DNA from 2 places in the Arthrobacter sp. CAN_A212 genome. Region 1 is predicted to be linked to the other one. Evidence: predicted binding sites of a transcription regulator. Region 1 holds the regulator's gene; the other holds the start of a gene.
What was found. Region 1 encodes HrcA, which represses chaperone genes, less so after heat shock. Its sites were predicted from a motif close to TTNGCACTCGNNNNNNNCGAGTGCNAA; they were not measured.
Positions count from the first base shown of each region.

Region 1 (4,118 bases):
TGTTTGGCCGCGCCCCAGACGGTCGACTCCCACTTCTGCCGGCCCTTGACGGCCTTCTCCGCGCGCCAGCGGACAATGCTGCGGTCCGCCTGCCAAGGCACCACCGCATCCACCCCCAGCTCGGTGGCGGCCTCGACCGCCTGGAGATCACGGTCCCCCTTGGCCAGCGCCTGAACGAGGACGAGCGCTGTGGCCGGGGCTGGTTCGTCGTCGACGGTGCTGACCTCGAGCGTGACGTTCTGGCCGCTGCTCTCGGCAACGGTACCCGTCAGCCTGCGCCCACGCCCGTCGGCGACGTCGATGGCCTCGCCCACGGTGACCCGTTTCACCGTGGCAGCGTGGCGGGCCTCCGCACCGGTCAGGACGAAGCGGGATCCGGGAGCGGCGGCGGAGACGGCATCGGGGTCGCCAAAGTACAGTGCGTTGCTCACGCCTAGAGGTTACCCAGCCGCTCCCGCAGCTTCGCGAATACCCCTGAGCCGTTGCTGGCAAGTTGTCCCTCGACGAACTCCTCGCCGCGGAGTTCGGCCAGTTTACGGAGCAGTTCCTCCTGCGCCTGGTCGACGTTGCGGGGGGTTTCGACGTTCAGGTGGACCTTGAGATCACCGCGCCCGTAGCCGCGCAGGTGGGTCACTCCCAGTCCGCGCAGTGTCACGATCTCGCCCGACTGGGTGCCCGCCTTGATGCCCAGCTCCTGGTCGCCGTCGAACGAGGCGAAGTTCAGGGAGGTGCCGAGTGCGGCAGCGGTCATTGGGACGCTGAGGGTGACGTGCAGGTCGTCTCCCTCGCGCAGGAAGGTGGCGTCCGGGTTGACCCGGATTTCCACGTACAGGTCACCCTGCGGTCCGCCGGCCATGCCGGCTTCACCCTGGCCGCCGAGCTGGATCCGGGTTCCGGTGGAGACACCCGCTGGTACCTTGATGGTGAGGCTGCGGCGGCTGCGGACCCGGCCGTCGCCGTTGCACTCATGGCAGGGGTTGGGGATCACTGTGCCAAACCCTTGGCAGGTGCCACAGGTGGCGCTGGTCATGACCTGGCCCAGAATGGAGCGGACGGCCCGCTGCACCTGACCGGAGCCACCACAGATGTCGCAGGTCCGCGGCGAGGTCCCTGGCTGGCAGCAGGAGCCATCACACGTGGGGCAGACCGCGGCGGTCTCGACGTCGATCTTCTTGTTGATCCCGAACACCGCGTCGACCAGGTCGATGCGGACCGCGATGAGCGCGTCCTGACCCCGGCGCGTGCGCGACGGCGGTCCGCTGGGTCCGCCCCCACCGAAGAAGGTCTCGAAAATATCCTGGAAGGCAAAGCCCTGGCCGGCGTGCCCGCCACCGAAACCGTTGTCGGTTCCGTTCTCGTTGCCGGTGGTGTCATACACCCGGCGCTTCTGCGGGTCGGACAGCACCTCGTACGCGCGGGTGACCAACTTGAACTCCTCCGAGGCGTCGGGTCCCGTATTGACGTCCGGGTGAAGCTTCCGTGCCAGCTTGCGGTAGGCCTTCTTGATCTCCTCGCCGCTCGCATCGCGGTTCACACCGAGGACTTCATAGTGATTACTCACTCCTGCACTTCACTTCCTGTGTCACTGGTCGAGATGGGGCAATAGCGCCCCATCTTCGAAAGGTTCGATTGTTGCCGTCAAAGTTCTTACGTGCCGGGCGTCCGGTTAGTCCGTGAGGATCCGGGACAGGTAACGGGCCACCGCGCGTACCGCCGACATCGACGTGGGATAGTCCATCCGGGTTGGTCCGAGGACTCCCACCTTCGCCAACGAGTCGGGGCCGTACCCGGTGGCAATCACCGACGCTTCGGCGAGGCCGCCATGGGGGTTCTCCCGCCCAATCCGCACCGACACGCCAAACGCATCGTGTTTCATTTCGGAGAGGAGGCGGAGCATGACCACCTGTTCCTCGAGTGCTTCCAGCACCGGCCCAATGCTCAGGGGAAAGTCTACGGTGGATCGGGCCAGGTTGGCTGTACCAGCCATCACAATCCGGTCCTCGCGGTTGATACCCGCGAGTTGTTCCAGGGTTCGCGCGAGGACGGTGCCCGCCCTGCGCTGCTGAAACGGCAGTGTCGCCACGGCCAACGCAAGTTCCTGCGGGAGGAACGTCAGCTTCGTGCCCGCCACCGACCCGAGGAAATGCTGCCGGAGTTCGGCGAGGCTGTTCTCAGGGACGGGTTCCGGCAGGGGTACCACACGCTGCTGCACGGTGCCGTTCGTGGCGATCAGAACCACCAGCACCTGGTTCGGTGCAAGAAGCACGAACTCAAGGTGCCGGACGGCGGCGCTCCCCAGATGGGGGTACTGCACCACTGCCACCTGGTTGGTGAGGTGGGACAGCAGACGGACGGTGCGGTCCATGACGTCGTCGAGATCCTCGGCACCCTCCAGCAGGGCCTGGATGGCGCGTTTCTCCGGCGCGGACAACGGCTTGACCTCGGAAATCTGGTCGACGAAGAGGCGATAGCCCTTATCGGTGGGAATGCGGCCGGAACTGGTGTGGGGCGCCGTGATCAGGCCCTCTTCCTCCAGCACCGCCATGTCATTGCGGATGGTGGCGGAAGAGACACCCAGCTGATGCCGCTCCACCAGGGCCTTCGATCCGACAGGCTCCCGGGAATGCACGTAGTCCTCGACGATGGCACGCAGTACCTCCAGCCGGCGTGGTTCGCTCACTTTTCACCTCCGAACATGGTTCCTCGTCACTTCAGCGGATCTGGCACTCGACACACCCAAGTGCCAAGTCTAGTACTTTCCGATGAATTGTTAGCATTGAAAATCCCTGGCCGGACCGTCCAGCGGTGAGCCGGGAAGCGAGTAAGACGATGTCCAGTTACGAATGGGGAGCACAGGACATTTCAGCTCCCCGCAGTGTCCCACTCCCCAAGGTCCCGGTCAGCGCCGGGCTGGTGCTGGAAGACGTGCAGAGCGGCTACGTCGGTGCGGTGGTCCGGGTGGAGAAGTCCGGCGGCATGCACGTAATGGTGCTCGAAGACCGCCGGGGCAAGCTCAAGTCCTTCCCCCTGGGGTTTGGTTTCCATGTGGACGGGTCCCCGGTGGAAGTCGTGGCCCCAGCGGTAGCCCCGGCCACTCCGGCGCGCCGGGTGACGGCGTCGGGATCCGTCAGGGTCGACGGCGCCCGCGCCCGCACGGCCCGCGCCAGCCGGATCTGGGTGGAGGGCCAGCACGACGCCGAGCTGATCGAGAAAGTATGGGGTGATGACCTGCGACTGGAGGGTATTGTCGTCGAGCCGCTCCACGGGGTCGACGACCTCGCCGGGATGATCCGGGCCTTCGCCCCCGGCCCCCATCGACGGCTCGGCATCCTCGTGGACCACCTGGTCACCGGATCCAAGGAGCAGCGCATCGCACAGGAAGCCATGAACGTCCCGGGCGCCGCCGCCAACGTCCTCGTCGTCGGACACCCCTATGTGGACGTGTGGCAGGCCATCAAGCCCGGAGCCGTCGGATTGACCGCCTGGCCGGTGGTGCCGCGGGGTCAGGATTGGAAGACCGGCATCCTGGCCGGGCTCGGGTGGCCCAACTCCGACAAGGCAGCCATCGCGCACGGCTGGAAGCGGCTGCTCGGCTGTGTCACCAGCTATGCCGACCTGGAACCGTCGCTGCTGGGGCGGGTGGAGGAAGTGATTGACTTCCTCACCGATCCCGGAATTTCCGGTCGGACCGACTGATCCACGGTGCACTATCACCGGGCAAAGACGTACTCTAGTGAGGAAGGCCCCTACCCAGGTGGCCCCGCAAGCAATGAAGGATGTCCAGTTGTCTAACCCCGCCGAGAAGCCCAAGCAACACGGATCCGCGGACGGCCACGGCCAGCCCTCGTCCGCTTTCGAGGGCGTCCCGGCGAATGCGCTCCCCCTGACCGCGTCCGAGGACCGGCAGTGGGCAACCCTGTCACACTTTGGCGGAATCCTGGGGTTCATTCCCTCCCTGCTGATCCTGCTCATCTTCAAGAACCGTGGGCCGTTCACCGCGCAGGAAGCGCGGGAAGCGTTCAACTTCACCTTCCCTCCGACGCTGCTGGCGTTCGCGGCCTGGCTGCTGTCCATGCTGCCCACGGTCGGCGGACTGTTCGCCGTCGTCAACGCGCTGA
Region 1 is NZ_JADOUT010000004.1:77,749-81,866, forward strand. It holds gene IWX64_RS05465 (16S rRNA (uracil(1498)-N(3))-methyltransferase) at 1-431, opposite strand, end outside; gene dnaJ (molecular chaperone DnaJ) at 434-1,561, opposite strand; gene hrcA (heat-inducible transcriptional repressor HrcA) at 1,667-2,680, opposite strand; gene IWX64_RS05480 (DUF3097 family protein) at 2,830-3,696, shown strand; gene IWX64_RS05485 (DUF4870 domain-containing protein) at 3,770-4,118, shown strand, end outside.

Region 2 (4,118 bases), on a different contig from region 1:
CGCCGCCCGGGCCTGCTTCCGCAGCGACCGGACCATCTCGGGGTAGCTGGGCAAGTATCCCCCCGGTGCCGGGTTGGATGCCTCCCAGGGCGCGAGCCATTCAACGTTGCGTTCCCGAACAGCCGACCATTCCTTCCGGTCACGCAGCCGTACCGGCCTCAAGACGAGAGTGTCGGTCTCGAGGGTCACCGGCCAGGCGAACTGCCCGCTCACGGGACTGTGCTAGCCGTTCAGGTTTTGGGTGAAGCTCTTCAACCAGTCCTGGAGGTCCGGTCCCAGGTCCTCGCGCTCTGAGGCCAGGGTCACGACTGCCTTGATGTAGCTGAGCTTATCGCCGGTGTCGTAACGACGACCACGGAACACGACGCCGTATACGCCCGATCCTTCGCCCTCAGCTGAGGCGAGAGTCTGCAAGGCGTCGGTGAGCTGGATTTCGCTGCCCCGGCCTGGGCCGGTGGTTTCCAGGACATCAAAAACGCGTGGGTGCAGGACGTAGCGGCCAATGACGGCAAGGTTGGAGGGGGCCTCGTCGATGGCTGGCTTCTCCACCAGTTCGCTGACCCTGACATAGTCCTCGCCGTCAATGGCCGAGATGTCCGCGCAGCCGTAGGCGCTGATCTGGTCCGGATCGACCTCGATCAGTGCGATAACTGATCCGCCGGTCTTCTCCTGTACTTCGATCATGGTCTTCAGCAGGACATCGCGCTCGTCGATGAGGTCGTCGCCGAGGAGAACGGCGAACGGCTCTTTGCCGACGTGGAGCTTTGCGCGGAGGACGGCGTGGCCGAGTCCCTTCGGATCCCCCTGCCGGAGATAGTGGATGTCACCAAGCTCGGACGGACGGCGAACGGCGGCCAGCTTCTCATGGTCGCCCTTCGCCTCGAGGGTCTGCTCGATGAAGGGCACCCGGTCGAAGTGGTCCTCGAGCGAACGCTTATTTCGCCCAGTGATCATCAAGATGTCGGTCATTCCGGCGTTGACTGCCTCTTCGACCACGTACTGGATCGCAGGCTTGTCGACTACTGGAAGCATTTCCTTGGGCATCGCCTTCGTGGCGGGGAGAAACCGCGTGCCAAGTCCCGCAGCGGGGATAACGGCCTTATTCACTCGTGAGGTCATGCCACCACCCTACATAACGACAGTGGCCTTTCTATGCAAGGCTACAGTCGGCCGGAACCGTCGGGTCCCACCGCTGGGGGCGCGGGACTCGGTAAACTATGCCGATATGGGACCCCAATCGCCTGCAACCGGCAAGGATGCTGCCCGGCAACACTTCCGGGCCGCCCGGCTGGCGATGTCCCCCGAGGACCGGGCGAAAGCCTCCGCCGGGCTCCGGCAGCAGGTTCGGGATTGGCTTCTGCCGGGCTCCGACCGTCCTGGTCTGATCGCCGCCTACCTGTCGGTGGACCCGGAGCCAGGGACCCTTGAGCTCCTGGCATCGCTGACCGGAAGTGGCTACGAGGTGGTGGTGCCGATTTGCGAGTCCGCCTACCAGCTTTCCTGGTGCAGGTGGTCGGCGGGGGTCGAACTGCGACGCAGCCCCCGCGCACCCGTGCTGGAGCCGGTGGGGGAACGCCAGCATTTCACCGGGCTGCTCACTGGTGGGCGCTCCGTGTCGCTCCTGCTGGTCCCGGCACTAGCGGTGGACCGCAGCGGCAGCCGGCTCGGCCAGGGCGGCGGCTACTATGACCGGTTTCTCGCGCAACTTCGGGCAGTCAATCCGGCCGTCCCCACCCTCGGCTATGTGTACGACCACGAACTGCTGCCGGCCGGAACGCTGGCTGCCACGCCACTGGACATGCCCCTCGCCGGCGCCTTCACGCCGTCGGCCCACCACCGCCTGGAGACTCGTCGGGACGCGGTGTAGGCGAGACGTCGCCGCGACGTCGTCTGGCCACCAGCAGTGTAGGCTTGGCACTCGGACCACTAGAGTGCCAGCCGAATCGGGTTGGTGATCCAGTTCTGGGAATCACGCTCGTCCAGGAGGATTTGCTTTGCCAACCTACGCATACGCCTGCAAAGACTGCGACCATGCCTTCGACATCCATCAGGCCTTTTCTGACAACTCACTCACCGAGTGCCCCGAATGCGAGGGATCGCTGAGGAAGAAGTTCAACAGCGTGGGTGTGGTGTTCAAGGGGTCGGGTTTTTACCGTAACGACTCGCGCGACAGCAAGAAGTCGGTTGACCCGGGAACGAGCAGTAGCAGCCCGTCATCCGGCACCTCCTCCGATCAGTCCTCCCCGGGGTCCGGCGCGGCCAAGACCAGCCCGGGCAAGGATGCTTCGACGACAGTGAAAAAACCTTCGGAGAGCTCCAAAACGACTGCCGCCGCGAGCTAGGCGCCGTTAGCTGGCACCACCCGTCCTCCACACACCCCGGACTGTTGGTCTTGTCCACATTCCGGGTCAACCGTTTCCGTTGGGTGCAGGACCTTCCTAGCGTTGGTGAATGGCCAACGGCAAGAGCCCCTCACGACGTACCGGCTTCCCCCTGAGCGTCCGGCGGCTCGTCTTCCGCCATCGCCGGCTTCTCGCTGCGCTATTGTTCTGCCTTGCCGCGGCGGTAATTGTCGAAGCCCTCATTCCGCCGGAGCAATCACTTTCCCGGGTGGTAGCGGCGGCCGAGGATCTTCCAGTGGGCACCGTGCTCACCCCCGCCCACCTCACCACTATCGATCTGCCGCCGGAGGTAATCCCGTTCCGGTCGTTCACCGAGATCCCGGCCGTGGTCGGGGAACAGCTGGCCACTCCCCTGCATCGCGGCAGCGTCCTGGCAGAGACCTTTTTGGTGGGCACCGGGCTACTCACCGGTTCCCCACCGGGATCGGTCGCGGTCCCCCTGCGCCCCGCCGATGAAACCACCGTCCAGTTGCTCTCCCCCGGGCAGCATGTGGATGTGGTTCTCAGCACCGGAAACGGCTTCGAGGTCCCGGCAACTACCAGCGTGCTCGTCCGGGCGGCACCGGTGCTGTGGACATCAGGCTCCTCCGCCGGATCCGCCACCGGATGGCCCAACGCCACGGACGCCGAGGGGCTGGTGGTGATAGCGGCCGATCCATCCGACGCCGCCGCCCTCGCCAGCGCGTCGAGCACAGGAAAGGTTCATCTGGTGCTTACCGGCGCACCTCCGGTAGACCAGTAGAACGGTTCAAGCAATCCTCGTATGCCGCTGAACCGTGCTCACCTCACCCGGGGCCTGGCCCTGAAAGCGCCTCAGTCCCAGTGCGGTGGACGCTGGTCTTTCAGCCACTCCTCGTGCGAATCCTCAGCGTCGCCCCAGGACCTGCCCTCGTCTTCGGCAGCGTGCTTCGGGAGGACACCTCCGGTGGACGCCGCTCCGCTGGCAGGCAGAACGCTGGCCGAAGCACCGTCGTCGGGGGCCCCCTGGGGAGGCCTTTTGACCTGCGTTCGAGCATCCTCGACGATTGCTTCGCTCGTTCGACCCAGCCGTGAAGCGGGACCCGTCACAGGGCGGCGCCCAGCTGCTGGCGTGTCGGGGAGTCCGAGGTAGCTGCTCACCAGGTCTGCGCATCCATTAGGGTCGGTGAAAACTTCGATGGTCCAGAGCGGCATGTACCGCCACCCCATGCGTTCCAGCAGCTGCGGGCGGAGTCTGCTGCGTTCCCTGACGGTCATGGTCCGGTACCGCTCCGTGCCATCCGATTCAATCGCCATCGGCGGAATCTGGGCACTGCTGGCCGGGTCCTTGGACGTGTCCGCGGCGCGGACACTCCCCGTCGCAACAATGTCGAGGACCCCATCGTAGTGGTCAAGGACATGGGCGCCCCGTTCACGGAGCCGGCTCACCAGGTCAGCGACCAGCGGATCCGGGTTCGGTGCCTCATCCGATGACCCTTGTCCGGGTGCTGCGTCGGGTACCCGTTCGCCCAGTTCGCGTTCCAGCAGCCCATAGAAATCAAGGGCACCGTGCTCGAGCCGGTCGGGATCGAGGTCGCTGGGAAGGAAGCAGGTCACCACATGCAGCCGTTGACGTGCCCGGGTCATAGCGGTCACAAACCGCCCCCGGCCGTCCGCTCCGGAGAGCTGGCCAAAGTTGTGGAGCGCCCTGCCGTGCGGGGTCCTGCCGAACCCGAGGGAGAAGATCACGCAGTCGCG
Region 2 is NZ_JADOUT010000001.1:28,115-32,232, forward strand. It holds gene IWX64_RS00145 (GNAT family N-acetyltransferase) at 1-213, opposite strand, end outside; gene galU (UTP--glucose-1-phosphate uridylyltransferase GalU) at 223-1,119, opposite strand; gene IWX64_RS00155 (5-formyltetrahydrofolate cyclo-ligase) at 1,226-1,867, shown strand; gene IWX64_RS00160 (FmdB family zinc ribbon protein) at 1,995-2,342, shown strand; gene cpaB (Flp pilus assembly protein CpaB) at 2,452-3,144, shown strand; gene IWX64_RS00170 (DUF4011 domain-containing protein) at 3,216-4,118, opposite strand, start outside.
Region 2: IWX64_RS00160 (FmdB family zinc ribbon protein) is a predicted target of HrcA. The motif match lies at 1,912-1,938, and genes of this name have one in related genera.